Regions from separate parts of the Providencia manganoxydans genome, predicted to be linked through region 1. Evidence: predicted binding sites of a transcription regulator. Region 1 holds the regulator's gene; the other holds the start of a gene.
What was found. Region 1 encodes LexA, which represses DNA repair genes until DNA is damaged. Its sites were predicted from a motif close to TNCTGTATGTACATACAGNA; they were not measured.

Region 1 (4,221 bases):
TTAACCAACTTGGACGCTGTGGCTCAATAGGGTCAATGGAATCACGCCAATGAGGCACGTGCTTAGTTAAATATTGGGTGAGCGATATCGGTTGACCAAAGTTCACATAGCCTTGACCTAAGTTACGTAATTTACGTAGGCCACGGATCATTGAGAAAAAGCCTTCTTTTTCTTTTTCTGCGCCACGTAACTCTTTGGCGTAGGTTCCCACTTCCATAACGTGCTCATAGCCAATATAAATTGGCACTATGGTGATAGGACGAGAGTCTCCACGTAGCATGGCTTGCAAGGTCATCGATAATGTCCCTGTTTTAGGTTCAAGCAAACGACCAGTACGGGAGCGACCACCTTCGACAAAATATTCAATCGAGTAACCACGTGCAAACAATTCACTCAGGTATTCGCGAAAAACAGTTGAATAGAGCTTATTTCCTTTAAACGTTCGGCGAATAAAGAACGCACCAAGACGGCGGAAAATTGGCCCAGCAGGCCAGAAATTTAAGTTAATACCCGCTGCAATATGCGGTGGAACCAGCCCTTGATGGTAGAGAACATATGAAAGCAGTAGGTAGTCCATATGGCTACGATGGGAAGGGACATAAACGATTTCATGGCCATCTTGTGCTAATTGGCGTACGCGCTCTGCGTGCTGAACGTTGATCCCTTGATATAAACGGTTCCACGTCCAACCAAGTACTCGATCAGTCAATCGTACAGCTTCATAAGAAAAGTTAGCCGCTATTTCTTCCATCATACTCACAGCATTTTGCTGGGCTTTTTTCAATGGTATTTTTTTGCTGCGAGCTTCGTCTTCAACCGCTTTTTCAATTGCTTTTGAGGTCAATAATTTATTGAATAGCTCTTGGCGTACAGGAAGTTTGGGGCCGACAGCCGCAAGACGTTGGCGTGAGTAATGAATGCGTGCAACACGTGCCAATTTATTCGCGATAATGGTATCTGTACCATGCTCTTGTGCCATTAATCCCATCGAGACAATCGGTGAAAATCGCACAAAGCTGTCTCGCCCAAGCCAGATGACGGCGAAGAATTTTTGAATACCATTGAGCAAACGTAATGGCGGTGCAGGAGTATGCCCTTCACGTTCACGCCCAGGAGCACGACCAAACATGACAGACGCAGGCAATAGCTGAATGTCGAGATTCGGATTACTGCGATGTAAGTCTAGGTAGGCATGAAATATTTTTACCGACTCTTTACGCGGATCTGGGGAGTAGTAGCGAAAGACCCGCGGGCCATCATCAATAAAGACGTAAGCAGGTAATTTAGTCCCGTTGATGTCATTATCGACTAAAGGATCAGGCAAGCCGATAGATAAGCATTGGTGACGTAATGTTAAAAGGTCAGATTTTGAATGGTAAGGCAACACATATAATGTGGGCCGAGTCGTGTCCAGCTCAAGCTCTGAAATTGGGTCCGTTGGAATTAATTTACTCTTTACCAGTAATTTAAGTGGTAAATTCAACGTGTTGTAATATATTTTACGCCATAGTGACATAAATGATTATAGCCTCTTGTTAACAATGCTTTGTAAGCATACCAGAAATCAACGGGTAAATCTGTTACTGACAGTTAACTTTGACCGCAAAAAATGATGAACGTTTGTAAGTTTGAGGAATAAATATGGCAAACCAAACTAAGGGATTCACCCGTGTAATTAAGGCTGCGGGGTATTCTCTTAAGGGATTAAAAGCGGCATGGGTGCATGAAGCGGCATTTCGCCAAGAGGCGGTAGCTGCGATCTTTGCGGTAATTATTGCTTTATATTTGGACGTCAGTTATGTCGATCGGCTATTACTGATTAGTTCTGTTGTGCTGGTAGCTATTGTAGAGTTAGTTAATAGTGCAATTGAAGCGGTTGTCGACCGTGTTGGTAGTGAATACCATGAATTATCGGGACGAGCAAAAGATATCGGTTCGGCGGCGGTATTTATCACAATTGGATTGGCGCTAGTTATCTGGGCTACAGTATTGTGGCAGCGTTATTTTGCTGGTTAGTCTTAAAGTGTCGGTTAGTCTCGATAAATGTGGCACTTCCGTGATTTAAGTGTTTCAAATCTTCATTTACCTGTATATACTCACAGTCTGACTGTATAAACAAACAGGGGAACGAGATGAAAGCACTGACGGCTAGACAACAGCAGGTTTATGATCTGGTGCGCGATCACATTTCTCAGACGGGTATGCCACCTACACGCGCTGAAATAGCAGCAAGCCTTGGTTTTCGTTCGCCTAATGCGGCAGAAGAGCATCTTAAGGCGTTAGCGCGTAAAGGGGTTATTGAGATTGTTTCTGGTGCTTCTCGCGGTATTCGTTTACTGCTTGAAGAAGAGAATGATACTCAAGGGCTTCCTCTGATTGGCCGTGTAGCTGCGGGTGAACCATTATTAGCTCAAGAGCATATAGAGAGCCACTATCAAGTTGATCCAGCACTTTTTAAACCACATGCGGATTTTTTACTGCGTGTGAATGGTATGTCGATGAAAGATATTGGTATTATGGATGGTGATCTGTTAGCTGTTCATAAAACCCAAAATGTCCATAATGGGCAAGTTGTGGTCGCACGAATTGAAGATGAAGTAACGGTAAAGCGTTTTAAACAACAAGGTAATCGTGTCGAATTAATCGCGGAGAACGCTGAGTTTGCACCTATTATTGTCGATCTACGCCAGCAAAACTTCACGATTGAGGGGTTAGCTGTGGGGGTGATCCGTAATGGTGAATGGTGCTAAGATTGCATCGTAAAGATGATTAAAATGTTGCTGGCAGATTGTACCCATTAATGTTTTTGGGGATCTGCCCGCGATATAAGTGTTTATTTTTCAATTTAAAGCGTGATGGGTAGGAAAACGGATGGTTTAATATAGCCTATCAGCCTATCAGCCTATCAGCCTATCAGCCTATCAGCCTATCAGCCTATCAGCCTATCAGCCTATCAGCCTATCAGCCTATCAGCCTATCAGCCTATCAATAGCTCTTTTTTTAAGTTTTTTTCTTTGTTTTTACTGAGGGCTGTTGATGATCATGATCGCAATGTTGATGATCTCGGCAATTCACGATTTCGCTGCAAGCTTGGCATACCCCATGATTTTCTACCACAGTATGACGTAGCTGAAATTGATTTTGTTTGGCTAATTCTAAAATGGCAGCTTCAATTACCCCACAATCACTTTCGGCGACACTGCCGCAATGATCACAGATTAACATTACTGATATATGACTCGGGTTATCAAAATGATGGCAAATAACATAGCTATTAGTGGATTCTATTTTATGAATAAAGCTTTGTTCCATCAAAAACTCTAAAGCACGATAGACAGTAGGGGGTTTAGCTTGTGGTTCTACTTCACGGAGCAGGTCAAGTAAATCGTATGCACTGATGGCTCCGTGTTGTTTAGCTATCAAACGTAAAACAGTTTCTCGCTGCGATGTGAGCCTAACACCTCGAGCTCCACATAACCGCGCAGCCATTGCGAGCAACTTTTCTTCATTCATTTTTTTCATGGTCGAGAGCCCTACTCAAAACTGTTATTGCTGTTGAGGGTAGTCTACCATAATTTAGAAATATCTAGGTAATCCTCGCATTTTTAATGAAAGTTACCAACAAGTTTTAGTTCTGTTGCTTGCCACTCAATAATTTGATTTAGAGATGGTATAACTCAATTTGGGGAAAAGGTGCCTTATTAAGCCAAACTCATTGAGCATCAGGGCATACTCCATTAACAGTGGATGAATCAAATAGTAAGCAACATGAATTCTGTTCGGTCGTTTGTCATAAAGCGATATCAGCCAAATTATATAAAATATGAGCGATAACTATATTCATTTATGTTTGATATTAGGTTGGATATTAATTTTGTATCAATAAGGATTATACAATATATACTCGTCATACTTTAAGTTTCAGCGTTGTTGACTACGTTCACTCACGCCCGTCACATAGTGCTCTATGCTCCTGGCGATTCGTTCACTTGTCGCCTAGCTGCACCTCGAATTATTTAGAGTATAAAAGTTAATATTAACGTTCCCATTTATACTAAGTCAACTTTAGTGACTAATGAAACAGTTATTCCTAGTATATTTAGTAAATGAATTATCCTTGCTATGGTTACACTAAAATAGTGTGCTTATTATTTTTTCATGTTGCTAGTATTTTGATTTTTTACTTTTCTACGTAACAAGTAAAAGATGAGTAAGCTTCAT
Region 2 (4,221 bases), 170 kb from region 1:
AAATTCCAGACGAAGCACTTTTGAAAAAAACCGAAGGTAATGTTCTTAGCATTGTAGTTGAAGCGGCTCGTCGACTACTGTAGTCCCTTATTATTGGCTCGTTTGCGTTACTTTCACTCGGTTGTGGATAAAACGTAGGCGGGCTTAGTTATTCCTCTCTCTTTCTTTGATTTTCTTTGTGTAAGTCATTTTATTGATACCTGCTGAAATGCAGGTATTTTTTCCTATTTTATTTAAGCCATAATCTGTTATGGTTTTCATAGCAATCAATATTATAGGTACTGATAATTATGACAAACACACCTTACTTACACCCTTCAGTATTACCTTTGAAAGGTGGAATTAACTTTCGTGATCTTGGCGGAAAAAAACTGGCGAATGGTAACAAAATTAAAGCGGGGATCCTCTTCCGTTCAGGGGCACTTGACCGCCTAACTGAAAGCGATCTCGCTATTCTACAAGCACAAAATCTCTATCAAATATTGGATTATCGTGATGTGGCAGAAATCAAATCCAAACCAGATTTGATCTGGGATGGCGCTCATTATGTTAATGCCCCCGCGAACCCTATGGCTGATGAAGTCAGTGCTGATTTAGATAAACTCACGCCAGAAATGTTGGAACAATTTGATCCAAAAGTTTTTATGGGGCGTTTGTATGAACTACTGCCTTTAAATAACCCTGCTTATCACCAATTAGTTGATATGTTAAAACATCCTGAAAAAGGGGGAATTGTTCAGCATTGCGCCGTGGGCAAAGATAGAACGGGTGTAGGCTCTGCATTGGTTCTTTTCGCGCTTGGTGCCGATCTAAATACTGTGATGGATGACTATTTACTGACCAATGAAACCTTAGCCCCATTTCGTGAATACTTATTAAAAGAGCATGCACAGAGAATGAGTGAAAGTGTGGTGAAAAAGTTTGAATATGTTTATTCCGTGCGTGAAGAGTTTCTCATGACAGCGATAAATAGTATAAATAGCCATTATGGTAGTATCGATCAGTGGTTAAAGGTTGACTTAGGTTTGGATAATACTGGAAGAGAACAATTACAGAGTTATTTCCTCGAGTAATTAGTATAGGATTGGTTTATTTCATATGAGTTAAAGTATTAAGCCAATCAATTGTTAAGGAGGAAAGCGTATGACATTGAATGAAATTGTCGCGGTGGTCACTGATTTTACTCGTGCTCATGAAATATGGGCACTGCCAATCATTTTCTTCCTCGCTTTTGGTGAGTCTTTAGCTTTTCTCTCTTTGCTGCTTCCTGCAACAGTTATTCTATTAGGGCTTGGTGCGCTAATCGGTGAAAGTGGTATTTTATTTTGGCCAGTTTGGTTGGCTGCAACCTTAGGGGCATTTTTTGGCGACTGGCTCTCATACTGGTTTGGCTTCCATTATAAAGACAATGTTCGCAAGATGTGGCCTATTTCTCGTAAACCTCAAATGATCGACCGTGGTCAACACTTCTTTAATCGTTGGGGGGTATGGAGCGTATTTTTAGGGCGCTTCTTTGGGCCATTTAGAGCAGTTGTTCCTCTGGTTGCTGGTATCTGTAAAATGCCTAAACGCTATTTCCAAGCCGCAAATATTGTTTCAGCCATGATTTGGGCGTTTGGCATACTCGCTCCTGGGGCATTTGGATTGCGTTGGTTAGCACAATGGATGGGATAAGTTGCGAAGACGTTCGCAGTTTTTTTGTGATGTAAATTACTTCTGGACAGATATACAGTATCCGATTACTTTACATTGGATCTCATAATGTAAGGATTTAACTGTGGATACCTCTCTTTTATATGGGGTGATTGGCGCCCTTGGTGGTATTTTAGTCGGCGGCTTGGCTGTCTGGTTGTCTATTGCACAAAAATTGAGCCAAAAAGAACAAGATCTGCAACAACTTCATCGTCAACTAGCGGCAAGTGACGAAAAAAACACCCATCTTTCCGAATGGAAAAATGAGTATGAGCGGCTTGATCAAGAACTAAGAACATTAAGAGATATCAATCGAGAGCAAGAAGCTGAGCTGCGGGAAATCACCACACGTTTCGAACAAAACCAATTAGCAAATGAAGAAAAACAGCGCTTATTACAAAATAGTGAGCAACGCTTAACTACACAATTTGAAAATCTTGCTAACCGTATTTTTGAGCAAAGTGAGCGTCGTGCTTCAGAGCAGCAGCAGAAAAGTTTACTCGCGATGTTGTCGCCATTTCGAGAGCAACTTGAAGGTTTTCGTCAGCAAGTTCAGCAAAGTTTTGGTGAAGAAGCGAAAGAACGGCACACTCTGGCCTATGAAATTCGTCAATTACAGCAATTAAACAATCAAATGACCAAAGAAACGGTCAACTTAACCCGCGCGTTAAAAGGTGATAATAAGATACAAGGAAATTGGGGGGAGACCATCCTTGCTCGTATCTTAGAAGCGTCGGGTTTGCGTAAAGGTAGTGAGTTTGAAACCCAAGTTAGCATTAACACTGGCTATAATAGCCGCTACCAGCCAGATGTGATTATTCGTTTACCCGAAGGGAAAGACGTTGTGGTTGATGCTAAAATGTCTTTAGTTGCTTATGAGAACTATTTCAACAGTGATGACCCTGATGAGCAAGCAAATGCCATTAAAAATCACATCGCGTCGATTCGTAATCATATGCGAATATTGAGCCGTAAAGACTATCATCAGCTACCGGGCGTACGTTCACTTGATTATGTGCTTATGTTTATCCCTATTGAACCTGCTTATTTACTTGCTTTAAAAGAATCGCCCGAGCTACTCGATGAAGGAATAAAACAGAATATCATGTTAGTTTGCCCATCAACTTTGCTTGTTGCGGTACGAACGATTAATAATTTATGGCGTTATGAGCGACAAGGGCAAAATGCGCAAGAAATTGCGGCGAAAGCCGCTAAAATGTATGACAAGCTTCGTCTGTTTGTCGAGGATATGCAGTTATTAGGAACCAGCCTTGATAAAGCCGATCATGCTTATCAATCAGCAATGAAACGTTTAGCGGAAGGGCGAGGGAATTTAATCAGCCAAGCTGAAAGCTTTAAAGAAATGGGCGTTGAGGTTAAGCAACCTATTTCACCTCAATTGGTGGATAAATCAGATAAGCCATATTGTGCGGAATCTTAGACTTCTTAATAGGGTTTTACTGCAAAGGCTGTTACACTTCGTACAAAAGTTTTGAATTATAAACAGGCATAATAGAAATGACAGAACCATCAAAAGAAACCATTGATTTTGGTTTCCGCACAGTAGGCAAAGAAGATAAAGTTGGCCTAGTGGCAAATGTTTTTCACTCTGTGGCATCAAAATATGACTTGATGAATGATTTAATGTCTTTTGGTATTCATCGTGTCTGGAAACGTTTTACTATCGAAGCGAGTGGTGTACGTCGTAACCAACGTGTACTTGATCTTGCTGGTGGAACGGGTGACTTAACGGCAAAATTTTCGCGTCTTGTCGGTGAAAAAGGTGAGGTTGTTCTCGCAGACATCAACGACTCGATGCTAAAAATGGGTCGTGAAAAATTACGTGACCTTGGTATCGTAGGCAACGTAAGCTATGTTCAGGCTAATGCTGAAGAATTACCATTCCCTGATAATTATTTTGATTGCATCACTATCTCATTTGGTTTGCGTAACGTGACTGATAAAGACAAAGCGTTGCGTTCTATGTATCGAGTGTTAAAACCAGGTGGGCGTTTGCTGGTTCTTGAATTCTCTAAGCCTATCATTGAGCCTTTGAATAAAGCTTATGATGCTTATTCATTCCATGTTCTTCCTCGTATTGGGCAGGCGATTGTCGGCGATCCTGATAGTTATCGTTATCTTGCAGAGTCAATCCGTATGCATCCTGACCAAGAGACACTTAAGTCAATGATGGAGAACGCAGGATTAGAACAAGTTTCTTACACCAATATGACTGGCGGTATCGTTGCATTGCATAAAGGGTTTAAATTCTAAGATGGAAGCCACATCAGCACAGGCAGAAAGCCAAAATACAGTATTATATTCTTTAATGACCGCCTTTATGGAAACGTCTTTGAATCACATGTTATTCAAAGAGGCGGTCTTAAAACCAGCTCGAGTTCGCTTAGCTGGTAAAGTCATGTCTATTGACTTAAAAGAGTTTAATAAAACGCTGACGCTGATTTTTACAGATAACCATGTTGATGTATTAAGCCAATGGCATGAACCTGCGGATTGCACGATCAAAAC

Region 2: a site for LexA is predicted at 1,715-1,734, ahead of rmuC (DNA recombination protein RmuC). Genes of this name have one in related genera too.

Annotation. Positions count from the first base shown of each region.
Region 1 covers NZ_CP067099.1:545,529-549,749, forward strand. The annotation lists gene plsB (glycerol-3-phosphate 1-O-acyltransferase PlsB) at 1-1,516, opposite strand, end outside; gene JI723_RS02350 (diacylglycerol kinase) at 1,642-2,016, shown strand; gene lexA (transcriptional repressor LexA) at 2,133-2,750, shown strand; gene zur (zinc uptake transcriptional repressor Zur) at 3,001-3,522, opposite strand; gene JI723_RS02365 (FidL-like protein) at 4,181-4,221, opposite strand, start outside.
Region 2 covers NZ_CP067099.1:712,565-716,785, forward strand. The annotation lists gene udp (uridine phosphorylase) at 1-83, shown strand, start outside; gene JI723_RS03080 (tyrosine-protein phosphatase) at 291-1,073, shown strand; gene JI723_RS03085 (DedA family protein) at 1,144-1,674, shown strand; gene rmuC (DNA recombination protein RmuC) at 1,778-3,133, shown strand; gene ubiE (bifunctional demethylmenaquinone methyltransferase/2-methoxy-6-polyprenyl-1,4-benzoquinol methylase UbiE) at 3,211-3,966, shown strand; gene JI723_RS03100 (ubiquinone biosynthesis accessory factor UbiJ) at 3,968-4,221, shown strand, end outside.